One region of the Alcanivorax sp. 97CO-5 genome, then DNA from elsewhere that is predicted to be linked to it. Evidence: predicted binding sites of a transcription regulator. Region 1 holds the regulator's gene; the other holds the start of a gene.

Region 1 (7,806 bases):
CTCGTCGGGAAGATACTTATCCCCCAGCTTTTCGCCGATCCATTCCCGGCAGGCTGCCACCGCATCGGAACTCAGGTTGGTGGAGTCGGTACGCATGTAGGTAATGTGGCCGGCTTCGTAAAGCCGTTGCGCCATCATCATGGTCTTTTTCACCCCGAAGCCCAGCCGCGTACTGGCCGCCTGCTGTAGGGTAGAGGTAATAAACGGCGCGGAAGGCTTGGAACGGGTCGGCCGTTGCTCGCGCTGACTGATGGTCAGGCGGCCGGCATTTTCCAGAGCTTGCTTGTGCGCCGCGGCATCGTCGCCGTTGTTAGGGCGGAACGCCAAACCGTTGTGCTTTGCCACCTGCAAACGCAGGGCTTCACCATCGCCGCTGTGGGTATCGCTGTAAAGCTCCCAGAATTCTTCCGGGATAAAAGCGCGGATTTCACGCTCACGCTCCACTACCAACTCCACCGCTACGGACTGAACCCGACCGGCAGACAATCCGCGGGCGATCTTTTCCCACAGCAGCGGGGAAATCATGAAGCCCACCACCCGATCCAGGAAGCGACGAGCCTGCTGGGCTTCTACCCGGTGCAAGTCCAGCTTGCCGGGTTCTTCGAAAGCCGCCTGAATGGCTTTCTTGGTAATTTCGTTGAACACCACCCGGTCGAAGCGCTCTTCATCGCCACCGATAACTTCCCGCAGGTGCCAGGCAATAGCCTCCCCTTCGCGGTCCAAATCCGTTGCCAGATAGATGCGGTCTGCTTTCGCAGCCAGGCGCTTGAGCTCATCAACCACCTTGTCCTTACCGGGGAGCACTTCATAGTGGGCGGCCCAGCCATTTTCCGGATCGATCCCCATACGATTGATCAGCTGCTTCTTGGCCTTCTTCTTTTTATAGGCATCCCGCTCTTCCTTGGGCAAGGAGCGCGTGTAGGCTGCCTCCTTGGCCCGCTCTTGAGGGGTGCTTTTTTTGGAGCCACCACTGACCGGCAGGTCGCGCACGTGGCCGACGCTGGACTTCACGATGAAGTCGTCGCCCAGGTAGCGGTTAATGGTTTTTGCCTTGGCAGGCGACTCCACAATTACTAACGATTTTCCCATTCTCAGGTACTCAACATCCGGTCTAAGGCGTGTGATGGGCGCTATTTAGACAGCGCCGGTATAGGCGGGTCAAGCAGGAACTGCCCCCTTGCTCCTTTTTTAGTAGTAGTACAAGCCACCCTGTCAGGGCAACCCTCATCTGTAAAACAGCCTGCTAGCAACGCCGCACAAGCACGCTATACTGCAATGAACCTCATTTTTCAGGGAGAGAACCGTGCTGAGTCCCTATCGCAGAATACTGGTTGCCATCGATGGCAGCGATGAATCACCCCAGGTACTGTCCCGCGCGGCTGGCGTACTGTCGGGCAATGACGGCGAACTGCATTTAATCCATGTGATAGAACCGCTGGCTCTGGCCTACGGCGCGGATGTACCCATGGATGTAACCGACCTGCAAAGCGGGCTGATGAAACAAGCCCAAGAAATGGCAGATAAATACGCCGGCCAATACCACGTGCCGGAAGCCAACGTTTACGTGGATATGGGATCTATCGAAAAAACCATTCTCGACAAGGCAGACAAGATAGGCGCGGATTTAATCGTGGTGGGCAGTCATACGCGAAGCGGCCTAGCACTGCTGCTAGGCTCCACGGCCAGAGGCCTGGTCCCCGGTGCGCACTGCGACGTGCTGGCCGTTAAGGTAGACCAGCACTAGCAACGGGGAAATAGCGCAGCGCGTATTCCCCGAAGCAGAGCCCCTCAGGTCAGCTGCAGAGCCCCGGTGCTGGCCTGGCCTTCCTCGTTCCAGCGACACAGCAATTCTGCCAGCCCTTGCGCCTGCGCTTTCAATGCAGCCAGCTCTTGCGGACTGTTTTTCTCGCCATAAAACACTGGCAACTTGCGCATAGACTGAACCAGTTCATGGGTCGGTGCCTGCATTCGCTTCACCTCCAAAGTCCAGCGAATGTGATGCACAATCATATGGAAAAAAGCCAGCCGGGTTGCCAGCGAATAGGCACTGCCATCATCATTAAAATCATTGAAATCCAAGCTTGCCAATACCGCTTCGCGGGCATTATCTGTCACCTTAATAGTCGCACTACGCGGAGTCCCCAGCAGCATAGACAAGGAGCCAAACACCTCACCCGGTGATACATAATACAACGGCGCACCCTGGGGATTCTCCGATAACACTTCCAGCTGCCCCCTCAACAAAAAGTACAGAGTGGAATCCACCTCACCGGCTCGAATTACGCTTTCTCCCGAAGCGGCAACCCAAAGACGGGTGGTCTGTTCAAGCCGGGAAAATTCGTTCTGATCATCACGATTAATTTCATTAAAAAACGGCACGCCCGCTAACAGCTGGCGACGCCGTTGCTGGCCGAAATCATTATTATTGGCCTGCTCCATCCACTACCCCCACTGGTCTGATGGCATTGTAATCAACTACACACATGCTAGAGCGACCTCCACAACAGAGCAACGGCAAGGAAAAAAGAGGGGTGAACTCTTCTCCCAATGCTGACCAAATAACACTGTTCTTATTGTCAGTAAACATGCTAGCATCCTGAATATAGCACTTCCTGTCAGCCATTACTTACACGCTCAGGCAAGTGACCAATACATAGGCCTACACGCACCGAAAGGCGCCCAACTAGCCCCCCCCCCTAGAGGCCACGGCTAAGCGCCACACTCTGCAGGAAACAGGGAGAAGGTTATGAGCAGCAAACTTACCGACCGGCAGCAACAAGTCCTCGACTGCATCCGTGAATGTCTTAAGGACAACGGCATGGCCCCTACCCGTGCAGAGATTGCCGACATTATGGGATTCCAATCCAAGAATGCGGCCTCAGACCATCTCCGTGCCTTAGAGCGCAAAGGCTATATCAAACTTCACAGTGATCGCTCTCGCGGAATCCAACTACTTGATCATGCCTACTGGGGTGAAGAGGAACTGCCCGTCGTCGGTAAAGTGGCTGCGGGGATCCCCATTGAAGCCATCGAGAACGTGGAACGAACCGTGCCAGTACCCCAAGGCCTGTTTAAACAGCGCCCCACCTATCTATTAAAGGTGCAAGGCGACAGCATGGTGGATGCGGGCATTTTCGATGGCGACCTAATTGCCGTGCGCAAATCCAATGTGGCCCGTTCCGGTGAAATCGTTGTCGCGCGCATTGACGAAGAAGTCACGGTAAAGACCTTAAAGTTGAATAAATCCAGCGCCACACTACTCCCGGCTAACGAAGCCTATGAACCGATCAAAGTGCCCGCTGATCAACTTATTATTGAAGGCATTTTTGTGGGGCTAATTCGTGACCCAAACTCTTTTTAAAGCCTGTATCCGTGCCGGTACAGGCCTTTGCCTGATTGTATGGAGTGCATTTGCCATGGCTGAAACCCATCTTCTGGCACCCTGCCCGGACTCACCCAACTGTGTATCCAGCCTGGCTACACAGAGTGACAAGCGCGTTGACCCGTTACAGGTCGCCGCCGACCGGGAAAGCAGCCTGAAAAAGCTGGAAACACTGCTGGGCAGTCTTCCCCGTGTGGACTACGATGTTGTCGGCCAGTCGCGTATTCAAGCCCGCTTCACCAGTCGGATCCTGCGTTTTGTAGATGATGTCACTTTCTATGTTCGCGAGAATGGCATGGTGGAGGTCCGTTCCGCATCACGGGCCGGTTATTGGGATTTAGGTGCCAACCGTCGTCGGGTAGAATCCCTGCGCGAGCAGCTATTTGAGCAGGAAACCGATGACCGCACTTCACAACACCCCCCCTTCGGAAACGCAGAAAATCGCGCCTGAACAATGGGCCGATATCGGCGTTAACCTCACCGATCGACAATTTCATGACGACCGGGAGGCCGTGATTGAGCGTGCGGCTTGCGCCGGAGTTACTTGGCAGCTAATTACCGGCACCACTATCGACGATTCCCGCGCGGCCATTGCCCTCGCCGACGAGCACTCAGGGCTTTTCGCCACCGCCGGCCTGCACCCTCACAGCGCTCGTTTTTACTCTGCTGCGCTAGAAGCAGAGCTACGAGATCTACTCGCCCATGAACAGATAAAAGCTGCCGGCGAAATGGGCTTAGATTTCAATCGGGATTTTTCTCCGCGCCCAGAGCAGGAGCGGGCCTTCGAGGCTCAGTTAGCCCTGGCGGCGGAATACAAATTGCCGGTTTTTCTTCACGAGCGTGATGCCCATGAACGCTTTCTCCCTATCCTGAAATCCTTCCGCGATGCTCTGCCTGGCGCCGTTGTGCATTGCTTTACCGGTTCCCGTGAGGCTCTGTTCGCCTATCTGGATCTGGATTGCCACATCGGCATTACCGGTTGGGTCTGCGACGAACGACGTGGCAAACCGCTGGCAGAGCTGCTGCCTAACATTTCGGATAACCGCCTGCTTTTGGAAACAGACGCGCCCTATCTACTCCCCCGGGACCTGCCGCAAGCGCCCCCGAAAAAGCGCCGTAACGAGCCTGCGCTACTGCCTTGGATTGGCCAACGTGTCGCACAATTACGCGGGCAGGAGACGCAACAAGTCGCCGCCATGACGTATCAAAATGCGTTAACGCTGTTTCGCTGACCGGAAAAAACGCATCAGGGCAATGCGCAGGATGTTTGTCGAGCTAGCCAGAAAGGCGTAACCCGACATCAAAACATCAGCAAAGAAACTGCTGTACGTCGAGCAAGCCAAACGGCCAAGCCAGCTCCTGCCCTTCGCGCATCAATACCGGGATTCGCTCACCATACTGTTCGATCAAGGTGTCATCTTCAGCGATATCTACCAGCGTAATTTCCAGATCCGGCCTGACCATGGCCACCAGCTCCCTGGCCTGATCACAAAGGTGGCACCCCAAGGTGGTATACAACAGCACCGTCATGCATCCTCCACATGACGAATGGCATAGCAATAATGGATTTTTTCATTGCGGCGGAAATCCTCCGGGATACTCCAACGTGAGATATCCTCTACCGCGTACCACTTGCTGATGCTTTCATCCATTTGGAAGCGACGGTAATTACAGGAGAAATACAGCACCCCACCCGGTTCCAAGCAGCGCATAATCTTGCGAATCAAATCACCGTGATGCTCTTCCACCACAAAGTCACTCCGTGACTTATTATTGGAAAAAGTGGGCGGATCGCAGAACACCAGATCAAACTGCTCCTTACACTCATCCAGCCAACGCATGGTGTCGGCCCGAGCCAATTCATGCTGATCGGTGGAGAAACCGTTAGCGGCCAGGTTGCAGGCTGCCCAATCCAGATACCGCTTGGAGGAATCCACCGTAACGGTGCGCTTTGCGCCACCCACAGCAGCATGCACCGTGGCAGACCCCGTGTACGCAAACAGGTTAAGGAAGCGCTTACCACTGGCCTCTTCAGCGATACGCAAACGCGTGGGCCGGTGATCGAGAAATAGCCCGGTATCCAAGTAATCCTGCAAATTAATCAACAACTGCGATTGCCCTTCACGCACAACCCGGTATTGTCCCTGAGCATCCAGCTTTTGATATTGCTGATTCCCCTTCTGCTTTTCACGGGTGCGCAGGTGCACCTGCTCACGGTGAACACCTAAGGCCGCTCTCACCGCTGTCACCGCCCAATCACGGCGCTCTTTCGCTTTTTCCGGATCAATGGTTTTAGGTGCCTTGAACTCCTGCACCAACACCTGATCCGCATAGATATCCACGGCCACATTGAATTCTGGCAAATCGCGGTCATACAGCCGGTAGCACTGAATGTCCTCCCGCTCCAGCCAACGGCGCAGGTGTTTGCCATTTTTGCGCAGCCGATTTAATAAGGGTTGGGCGCCCTCGGGTACGTTGAACGCACTATCATCAGCCACTTTCACCACATTGGCTGGCGTCTGCTTACGGGGCGAATAAAGACGGATAAAGTTATTGAACGGGCCATTTTTCAGGCGCCATTGCTGTTCCAAATTCATCCCAGAGCGGTCCATGACTTCCGCATCCGCACCCAGCAACAATGCCTGGTAGCCCGGCGCTCGAACCGACAAAATACGACCCAGCGCATAATGTAGCCAGCCCGCTTGTGGTTTTTCCTCCAGGCGCTCACCCCAAGGCGGGTTACCCACCACAATACCGTTATCAACAAAATCTCGACGCCGCAGAGCACCCAGTTCCCGGCGCTCAAAATGAATTGCGTTACGCACTCCGGCGCGCTCTGCGTTCTGCAAAGCCAATTGCAATGTGCTCGCTTCAGAATCAAACCCTTTCAGCGATACGGCTGGCACTGGGCGCTTACCACTCTCACCTGCTTCCTTCTGGGCATCCAACCACAACTGGCGCCGACAACCACGCCACTGCTGAAAGCCATAGTGCTGACGCTGGGCACCTGCGGCGCGGCCTGCTGCTATCAGCGCCGCTTCAATCACCAGGGTACCACTACCGCAAAACGGATCGATCAGCGCGGAATGGCGACCTTCCTTGCCCCACCCTACAGCCCATAACATGGCTGCAGCCAAGGTTTCGCGTAGCGGCGCACGACCGCCTGCGAGGCGATATCCACGGCGATGCAAAGGCTCGCCGGCCAGATCCAACCACAGATGTGCCTCATTCAAATCCAGCCGGGCACGAATACAGCAACTGCCTTTCGGCTCACGGGAGATGGCAAACTGCTCCGGTAATGCATGAATAAACCGTTTGGCACTGATCCGATTATCACCACGCACTTCAGCGCCGTGCTCAATATGCAGATGTACCGGTGCATTGTTCCCCACCAAAGATAGCCAATCCTGGCTAGCCGCCAACTTTTCCGGTGCAATATCCGGTGTCACACCCAACGTGGCCAGATGCAGCAGCACCCGCTCGGACAAACGGGACCAGAGGCACACCTTCAGAGCATCCGCCACGCCCCCGGAGAAACTGACATGCGCACGCCCGGTTTCTGTTACGGATATGCCCAGTGAGCCTAGTTCGTCGCTGAGCAGATCTGCCAGACCTGGCATGCAGGTGGCCACAAATTCCATTATCCAATCCTCTAAAATGACTAATTTATGTGCAAAACAAAAAATAAACCATTATTTTTCAATGCATTACATAAACTGTCATCAAACTGTCCTTTATACGCCATATGCTTAAACAGCAGTGGCCATATTGCTACATGGTATTCGACACTACTTTACCGGTTTCCCATACTGAATGTGTCGGCCCCATACTTGGCTACAGTCTCAGCCGGGGGTCATATTTCGATTCCGCTATCGGTGAAAGGGAAAGCGTTTATGAAGCGACAAAAACGTAATAAAGACGACCGCGCTTACAACCGGGGATATAACGCCGGCCTGGATGGAAAATCTCGCGAAGACTGCCCGTTTGGCACTCTCCAGGCTCGCACCAACTGGATGGGAGGATGGCGCGAAGGTCGCACTGACTTTGCTCACGGTATGCTCGGGGTTGCCAGCATTCAGAATCTAAAAAATATCGGTTAGTTCCTTCCATTTTCACAACACCGGCGCATTCAGCGCCGGCCCGCAGGGCCCCACCCGGGCCCTTTTTAATATCAACTCAAACTCAGATGCTCTTCGGCCAGGCGCGAGCAATATCGCCGATTAAACCGGGCCCCTGATAAATCAGACCGCTGTAAATCTGTACCAAGTCAGCACCTTGGCGCTGCTTTTCCAACGCATCGCCCGCGCTATTAATGCCGCCTACACCGATAATCGGAATGCGGCCATTGAGCGTATTGCGCATAACTGCCAGCGCCCGGTTGGCGATGGGGGTTAGCGGTGTACCACTGAGGCCACCTTGCTCCC
Region 2 (7,806 bases), on a different contig from region 1:
GCAACTGCTTGATCCTACTATCGCCAAAGGAAAGCTGCATCAACGTCGCGTCCACGCGCCCACTCGCACTACCCTGGGGAATGTGCTCTGTCACCAGTGCCATAGGCAAGGAAAGCCGCGCATGCTGCAGTTGCCAATCCCCCCAGTCCGCGCCCAACCAAGTCGACAGGCGCGCTGCATCATCGGTGGTACGCATTTTCAATGTCAACCCTGGCACTAATCCGTGCCAGTCTAGCGACCATTGCACAGAGCCCTGGCGGCGTTGCCATTGCCAATTGGCTTTCCCGTCCCACCAAACCCCCTGGGGGTTGGTCAGAACCAACGGTGCACCACCCGGCCGCAGCGCCGGAACACGCTCTACCAACACAGCCGCAGGCATTAGTAGCAGTAAAAACAGCAGCAGACTAACGCCAAAAAGCAGCGCTAGTGTTATTTTTCGAGGCATAACGGGGCCGGTTTCCTGTCCGTCATTCAGAACGGAATATCGTCGTCGAAGTCATCCGCTGGGCCGCTGAAACCACCGCCCTGATTGGTGTTTTGGTTCTGTGCTGGCTGGCCACTACCGGCTCCAGGCTGACCATCATTACCGTAGCCACCCTGATTGCCTTGAGGGGCAGCGGACTGGGAATAACCACCCTGACCACCACCATCACCACGGCCATCTAACATCTGCATCTCGTTGGCCACAATCTCGGTAGTATAACGGTCTTGACCATCCTGCCCTTGCCATTTGCGGGTACGGATAGAGCCTTCAATGTAAACTTTGGAGCCCTTTTTCAGATACTCACCGGCAATCTCGCCTAGTTTGTTGAAGAGCACCACCCGATGCCACTCAGTGCGTTCCTGCATTTGGCCGCTCTGGCGGTCTTTCCAGCTCTCGCTGGTGGCCAAGCGCACATTCGTGACCGCGCCACCGCTGGGCATAAAGCGGGTTTCCGGATCCGCACCCAGATTACCGATCAAAATTACCTTATTAACGCCGCGCGCCATGTTTCTCTCCGTGACTTCTTATGGTCTAGCTACTGTCTGAAATCCTACCATCATTGATGGACGACAAATTCGTGAAGCCGTCCATTGTGTCAGCTTTGCCCGGTCCCCGCGACACCCAGTAACTGCTGCTCGTCCAACAGACTGGAGTCCACTTTCAGCAAGGCCAGTGCTTGCTCTTCCACGACCACTGTTTCCACCACCCCGGGGACAGATCTCAGCCGCTCAGCCAAAGCAGCCCAATCATTCCCAGGGGCCAATGACAGCACCCGATTATCCAGCCGGGGCAACTCTTTCATTCCTACCAGCACCAGCAACCAGAACAGAGCCAACACACCACAGCTGTAAAAGACCGCTTCTGCCCCAACCCATTGATAAAGGGCTCCGCCCATCTGTCCGCCGACAAAGACGCCCAGGAACTGACTGGTTGAGTACACCCCCATAGCCGTTCCCCGCGTACCCGCCGGCGCCGCGCGCCCGACTAAAGAGGGCAGCAAGGCCTCTAGTAGATTAAAAGCGGTAAAGAAAACCAATAATGCCAAAACGAAATGCCACAATTGCGCCCCAGCTAACGCCAACACCAGCTGAGAGAGCGCCAGCAACACCACCGCCAATCGCTTCATGGGAACCGCCCCTCGGCGCTCCGCGCGGATAATTAATGGCACCATGGCCACAAACCCAGCCACCAGAACCGCCAGATACAGCAGGCTGTGACTTTGCAATGTCAGCCCCAATCGATCGCTGAGCAACGCCGGCACCACCACAAAAGATGCGGTCATAATCAAGTGCAGGCTAAAAATACCCACATCAAAACGCAGCAATGTCTTGCTCCCCAACACCCGACGGAACCGTTCTGATACAGGCAGCGCCTCACCCTGCAAGGCTTTTGGCGCCGGCACCACAAACGCCACCAGCAAAGCGAAACCACCCAACACTGACGTCATCCAGAATAGGCCAGACAAACCTAGCCACCCAGCCAGCAAGGGCCCCAAAATCAGTGCAAGAACAAAAGAGCCGCCCACCGACATACCAATCAAAGCCATAGCTCGGGTGCGATGCTTTTCAGTCACAACATCCCCGATCAGTGCCATAATGACACTGGCAATCGCCCCTGCGCCTTGCAAAGCACGCCCGGCAATGACCCCGTAAATGTGGTCACTCATCGCGGCTACCGCGCCGCCAGCAATAAACAGCAATAGGCCGATAAGCAATAGCGGCCGGCGCCCAAAGCGATCCGACAACATACCAAAAGGGATCTGTAGCAATGCCTGCATCAAGCCGTAGGCACCAATAGCAGTACCAATTAATAGCGGTGAAGCCCCTTCAAGAGCTTGCCCGTAAACGGCAAAAATAGGCAGAATCATGAACAGACCGAACATCCGCAACGCAAAAATCGTTGCCAGATAGCCAGTGGCCTTCAGTTCTGTCCGTTGCAGAGCATGAGAAGATGATGCCGTCATGAACCGTTATCGCTCCTAACCCGGAGAGGTCCGGACGCCGCAACGAATGGCTACCGCAGACCTGACCGATACAAAAGGGCACGCAGTGTAGCAGATTCCGGCTCCATCAGAACCCGAGCGACGCCCTCACTGCAGGCAACTTTTAATCGTGAAAACCGCAAAACTCCAATGCTTCAAATTGAACCCCCGTCAAAGCGGTGATAAATTGACAGGCTGATCAGTTTTTTTTCTTAGGTTTTAAGCCTAAGCAATCACGGACGAGAGCAATGAATAGCCAAGAACATATCCAACAAGTTTACGTAGTAGGCAGCCAACAACTGCAAAACGCCCTGCTTACCGAATTCCTCGTCAAGAAAGACATGGCAGCCAAAAGTATTCCCACTGCCCTGGATATTACCATTGATGCCCTGCGCGAAAACGGTCAGAACCTATTCCTGGTGGACTACCACTCCGTAGACGTTAACGAAGTCATCGCCCACCTACTAGAAGCAGACCAAGAAGTGGAGAGCGATGTCTTGATCGCGGTTTTCAACGTTGACAGCGATGAGTCACTCTCCAAGCTCGCCGGGCTTCCCATGGTCAACGGCGGCTTCCAGCACGACTGTCCCCAGGCCCTTCTAAGCAAAGGCCTCAAGGCAATTCTCGATGGTGAACTATGGTTCCCTCGCGCCGTGCTGCAAACCTACCTAATGAAAAGCCGCACTTTCAACAAGACGTTTTCACGCAGCGAGGTCAGCCTAACCGACCGGGAAGTTGAGGTGCTGAAGGTGATGGCCACAGGCGCAAAGAACTCCGACATCGCCTGCAGCCTGAACCTGAGCCCACACACCATCAAGACCCACATCTACAATATTTTCAAGAAAATCAACGCCTCCAACAGACTACAAGCGGTGAACTGGGCCCAGGAAAACCTATAGTCACCCAAGTCTCACCATGCATGATGCCAGACACCAGCTTTTCACGTTCTGCGGCTGGCATCATGCGCCCGGCGTCCCTTATACTGCCCTGTTCATTTTGACAGTAGTCTGAAACGGGCGTTTTACTCTATGGATACCATCGTAGTACGCGGTGCACGCACCCATAATCTGAAGAACGTGGACCTGGATATTCCCCGGGACAAACTGGTGGTTATTACCGGTCTGTCAGGCTCCGGCAAATCTTCCCTCGCCTTCGACACCCTTTACGCAGAAGGGCAGCGCCGATATGTGGAGTCACTATCCACCTACGCCCGCCAGTTTCTATCAATGATGGAAAAGCCCGATGTGGATCACATCGAGGGGCTGAGTCCAGCGATTTCCATTGAACAAAAGTCTACTAGTCATAACCCTCGCTCCACTGTGGGCACCATTACCGAAATCTACGACTACCTGCGTCTACTCTTCGCCCGAGTTGGAGAGCCCCGCTGCCCCGAACATGGCGCCCCGCTAGCCGCGCAGACCATCAGCCAGATGGTAGACCAAGTACTGGCCATGGAAGAAGGCAGCAAACTCATGCTGCTGGCTCCAGTAATCCGCGAAAAGAAGGGTGAACACGCCCATCTATTCGAAGAGCTACGCGCCCAAGGCTTTATCAGGGCTCGCATTGATGGCCGCATCTACGACATGGATGATACGCCGGACCTAGACAAAAACAAAAAGCACACTATCGAAGTGGTGGTGGATCGCTTCAAAGTCCGCAGCGACCTACAGAACCGGCTGGCAGAGTCATTCGAGACGGCGCTAAATCTGGCCGACAATATCGCCGTAATAGCCCCCATGGAAGGGGAAGGGGAAGAAACCACATTCTCTGCCAAATTCGCCTGCCCTACCTGTGGTTACTCGATCCCCGAACTAGAACCGCGCCTGTTTTCCTTCAATAACCCAGCTGGTGCCTGCCCCAGTTGCGATGGCCTGGGCATAAAACAGTTCTTCGATGAAGGCAAAGTGATCAACTCCGATGAACTTTCTCTTTCCGAAGGCGCCATCCGCGGCTGGGACCGCCGCAACGTTTATTACTTCCAGATGCTCAACTCGCTGTCCCAGAGCATTGGTTTCGACATGGATACGGCGTTTAAAGATCTCCCCAAAGAGGTCCGCAGCAAGGTGCTGCATGGTACTGGTAAGGAAAGTATCGAATTCCGCTACCTAAACGACCGTGGTGACATCATCAAACGCAACCATCCATTCGAAGGGATCATCCCGAACATGGAGCGCCGCTACCGGGAAACCGAATCTGATGCAGTTAGAGAAGATTTGCTCGGCTACATGTCCACCTCTAGTTGCCCAAGCTGCAACGGCTCACGCCTTCGTGAAGCTGCCCGTCATGTTTTCATTGAGCAAACCACTCTCCCCGAAGTGGTTCGACTTCCCGTTGGTAAAGCCCATGCCTATTTTAGCAATCTGAAATTGCCCGGCAGCCGTGGCGAAATCGCCGGCAAAATCCTCAAGGAAATTAGTGACCGGCTGCAATTTCTGGTCAATGTAGGACTGGAATACCTAACCCTTGAACGCAGCGCAGAGACCCTGTCCGGCGGCGAAGCTCAACGTATTCGCCTCGCAAGCCAAATAGGCGCGGGTCTAGTGGGTGTCATGTATGTACTGGACGAACCCTCAATCGGTTTGCACCAGCGCGACAACGAGCGCCTGCTCAATACTCTGACTCGACTTCGCGACTTGGGTAATAGCGTACTGGTTGTAGAGCACGATGAAGACGCCATCCGACTGGCCGACCACGTTATTGATATTGGCCCAGGAGCGGGCGTTCACGGTGGCAAGGTCATCGCCCAAGGCAGCGCCCAAGATGTAGCCGACAACCCAGATTCATTAACTGGCGATTACCTATCCGGCCGCAAAAAAATAGCGGTCCCCACTCAACACCGTCCACACAATGATGACCGATGGTTAACCTTGCTCGGAGCCACAGGGAACAACCTCAAAGGCCAGCCATTGAACATTCCCGTAGGCTTACTGACCTGTATCACCGGCGTATCGGGCTCCGGAAAGTCCACGTTGATCAACGGCACGCTCTACCCCCTGGCCGCGACCAAACTCAATAAGGCTACAACTCTGACGCCATCCCCTCACGAATCCATTGAAGGGCTTGAGCATTTCGACAAGGTGGTGGATATCGATCAAAGTCCCATCGGTCGCACCCCGCGCTCCAACCCGGCCACCTACACCGGTATTTTCACCCCGGTGCGGGAATTGTTCGCGGGCACCCAGGAAGCACGCGCCCGCGGCTACAAGCCAGGGCGCTTCAGCTTCAATGTTAAAGGGGGACGCTGTGAAGCCTGTCAGGGGGACGGGGTTATCAAAGTCGAGATGCACTTCCTCCCAGATATCTATGTTCCATGCGAAGTCTGCAATGGCCAGCGCTATAATCGGGAAACGTTGGAGATCACCTACAAGGGTAAGAACATTTTCGAGGTGCTGGATCTGACCATTGAAGATGCTCGCGAATTTTTCGATGCCGTACCTTCGCTGGCACGCAAACTCCAGACCCTCATAGATGTGGGCCTCAGCTATGTAAAACTCGGCCAGGCAGCAACCACACTATCCGGTGGCGAAGCCCAGCGGGTCAAACTGGCCAAGGAATTGTCACGCAGGGATACCGGCAACACCCTGTACATCCTCGATGAGCCTACCACCGGCCTGCACTTCCATGACATCCAGCTCCTGCTGGACGTGCTCAATCGCCTGGCCGACCACGGCAACTCCGTGGTGGTGATCGAACACAACCTGGATGTAATCAAGACCGCTGACTGGATCGTGGATCTGGGGCCCGAGGGCGGTGACGGTGGCGGTGAGATCATCGCCGAAGGCACTCCAGAAGAGGTCGCCAAGGTTAAAGGCAGCCATACTGGGCGCTTTCTCAAACCCATGCTGAAATAATGCAGCGGGTCTGGTACCGGCATAGCAGACGACGGGGCGGCAAGGACGCCAAGCCCCTATCCGCCTCTTTCTTAAAGGGCACCGCGAGAGTTACGCCGTGACGAATAGCACATTCCCACGCCCTGTCACGCAGCCGCAGCCTGCCCCTCACCAGCCCGTCATATTTCGCCTGCAGACTCCCCCCAATCACCATCATTGAGGCGAGTCATGAAACGGATTAACGCATTGAAAGGCTGCATCGCAGCACTGGCCATGGGCGCTGCCGCTACAGCCTGTGCCGCTCAGACACCGGATCACAACACCCCAGGTGACGCCAATCGCACAGCCCCTCAGCACGCCACGGCTCATAGCAGTAGCGTATCGCTCGGCCCTCGCCCCTATTACTTGGTCTCTGATATGGATGCCGGGCCAGTCAAAGAGGCCCTACAGGCCTGCGCCGCGGAGCACCGCCCGCAGCGACGGACCGACTTTTCCATCGGCCACCGCGGTGCGCCGCTGCAATTCCCGGAGCACACCGAAGAATCCTACCGTGCAGCAGCACGTATGGGCGCAGGCATTGTGGAATGTGACGTTACCTTTACCAAAGACCGGGAGCTGGTTTGCCGTCATTCACAGTGCGATCTCCATACCACTACCAACATCCTGGAAACCGAGCTGGCCAACCAGTGCAGCGAACCGTTCAGCCCGTTTGATGGCACACACGCCGCCAGTGCGAAATGCTGTACCAGTGACATCACTCTGGCCCAGTTCAAAACCCTGAAAGGGAAGATGGATGGCGCCAACCCTCAAGCCACCACCGTAGACGAGTACCTGAATGGCACCCCCGACTGGCGCACCGAGCTCTACCGCCAACGCGGCACCCTGCTCAGCCACCAGGAAAGCATCGCCCTGTTCCGCCAGCTGGGAGTCAAAATGACCCCGGAACTGAAGGCCCCTCAAGTACCCATGCCCTATCAGGGTGATTACAGCCAGCAGGACTATGCACGGCAAATGATCCGTGACTACCAAGAGGCAGGCGTCAGCCCCCACCGCGTCTATCCACAATCATTCAACCTAGAGGATGTACGCTATTGGTTATCGGCCACACCAGCCTTTGGCCGCCAGGCGGTTTACCTAGACGGCCGCGACAGCAACGGACTCGACCCGCAAAACCCCGGCACCTGGCAACCCGACATGGCAACGCTGAAAGGCTACGGGGTCAACATCATCGCCCCGCCGTTATGGATGCTGGTTACCACAGATGCCCAGAACCGCATCATCCCAAGCGTCTATGCCCGCTCCGCACAACAGGCCGGCGTAAATATGATTGCCTGGTCCCTGGAACGCTCCGGACTATTGGCCAACGGTGGCGGCTGGTACTACCAAAGCATCCCTTCAGCCACCAATAACGACGGCGATGTCCTGACGCTACTGGATGTACTGGCCCGCCAAGTCGGCGTCATCGGTGTCTTTTCCGACTGGCCCGCCACCACCACCTTTTATGCCAACTG

The links. The regulator LexA, encoded in region 1, represses DNA repair genes until DNA is damaged. The targets are predictions, from matches to a motif close to TACTGTNTANNTANACAGTA.
Region 2: the regulator LexA is predicted to act here: its motif matches at 3,451-3,470, upstream of uvrA (excinuclease ABC subunit UvrA).

What each region holds. Positions count from the first base shown of each region.
Region 1 covers NZ_KI965877.1:412,362-420,167, forward strand. Annotated here, with positions in the region: gene topA (type I DNA topoisomerase) at 1-1,089, opposite strand, end outside; gene Y017_RS01880 (universal stress protein) at 1,304-1,744, shown strand; gene Y017_RS01885 (cyclic nucleotide-binding domain-containing protein) at 1,789-2,439, opposite strand; gene lexA (transcriptional repressor LexA) at 2,747-3,361, shown strand; gene Y017_RS01895 (DUF1499 domain-containing protein) at 3,417-3,833, shown strand; gene Y017_RS01900 (TatD family hydrolase) at 3,781-4,614, shown strand; gene Y017_RS01905 (glutaredoxin family protein) at 4,691-4,912, opposite strand; gene rlmKL (bifunctional 23S rRNA (guanine(2069)-N(7))-methyltransferase RlmK/23S rRNA (guanine(2445)-N(2))-methyltransferase RlmL) at 4,909-7,023, opposite strand; gene rmf (ribosome modulation factor) at 7,276-7,482, shown strand; gene Y017_RS01920 (quinone-dependent dihydroorotate dehydrogenase) at 7,565-7,806, opposite strand, start outside.
Region 2 covers NZ_KI965881.1:59,753-67,558, forward strand. Annotated here, with positions in the region: gene gspN (type II secretion system protein N) at 1-445, opposite strand, end outside; gene ssb (single-stranded DNA-binding protein) at 472-990, opposite strand; gene Y017_RS04695 (MFS transporter) at 1,080-2,447, opposite strand; gene Y017_RS04700 (response regulator transcription factor) at 2,714-3,364, shown strand; gene uvrA (excinuclease ABC subunit UvrA) at 3,494-6,316, shown strand; gene Y017_RS04710 (glycerophosphodiester phosphodiesterase family protein) at 6,524-7,806, shown strand, end outside.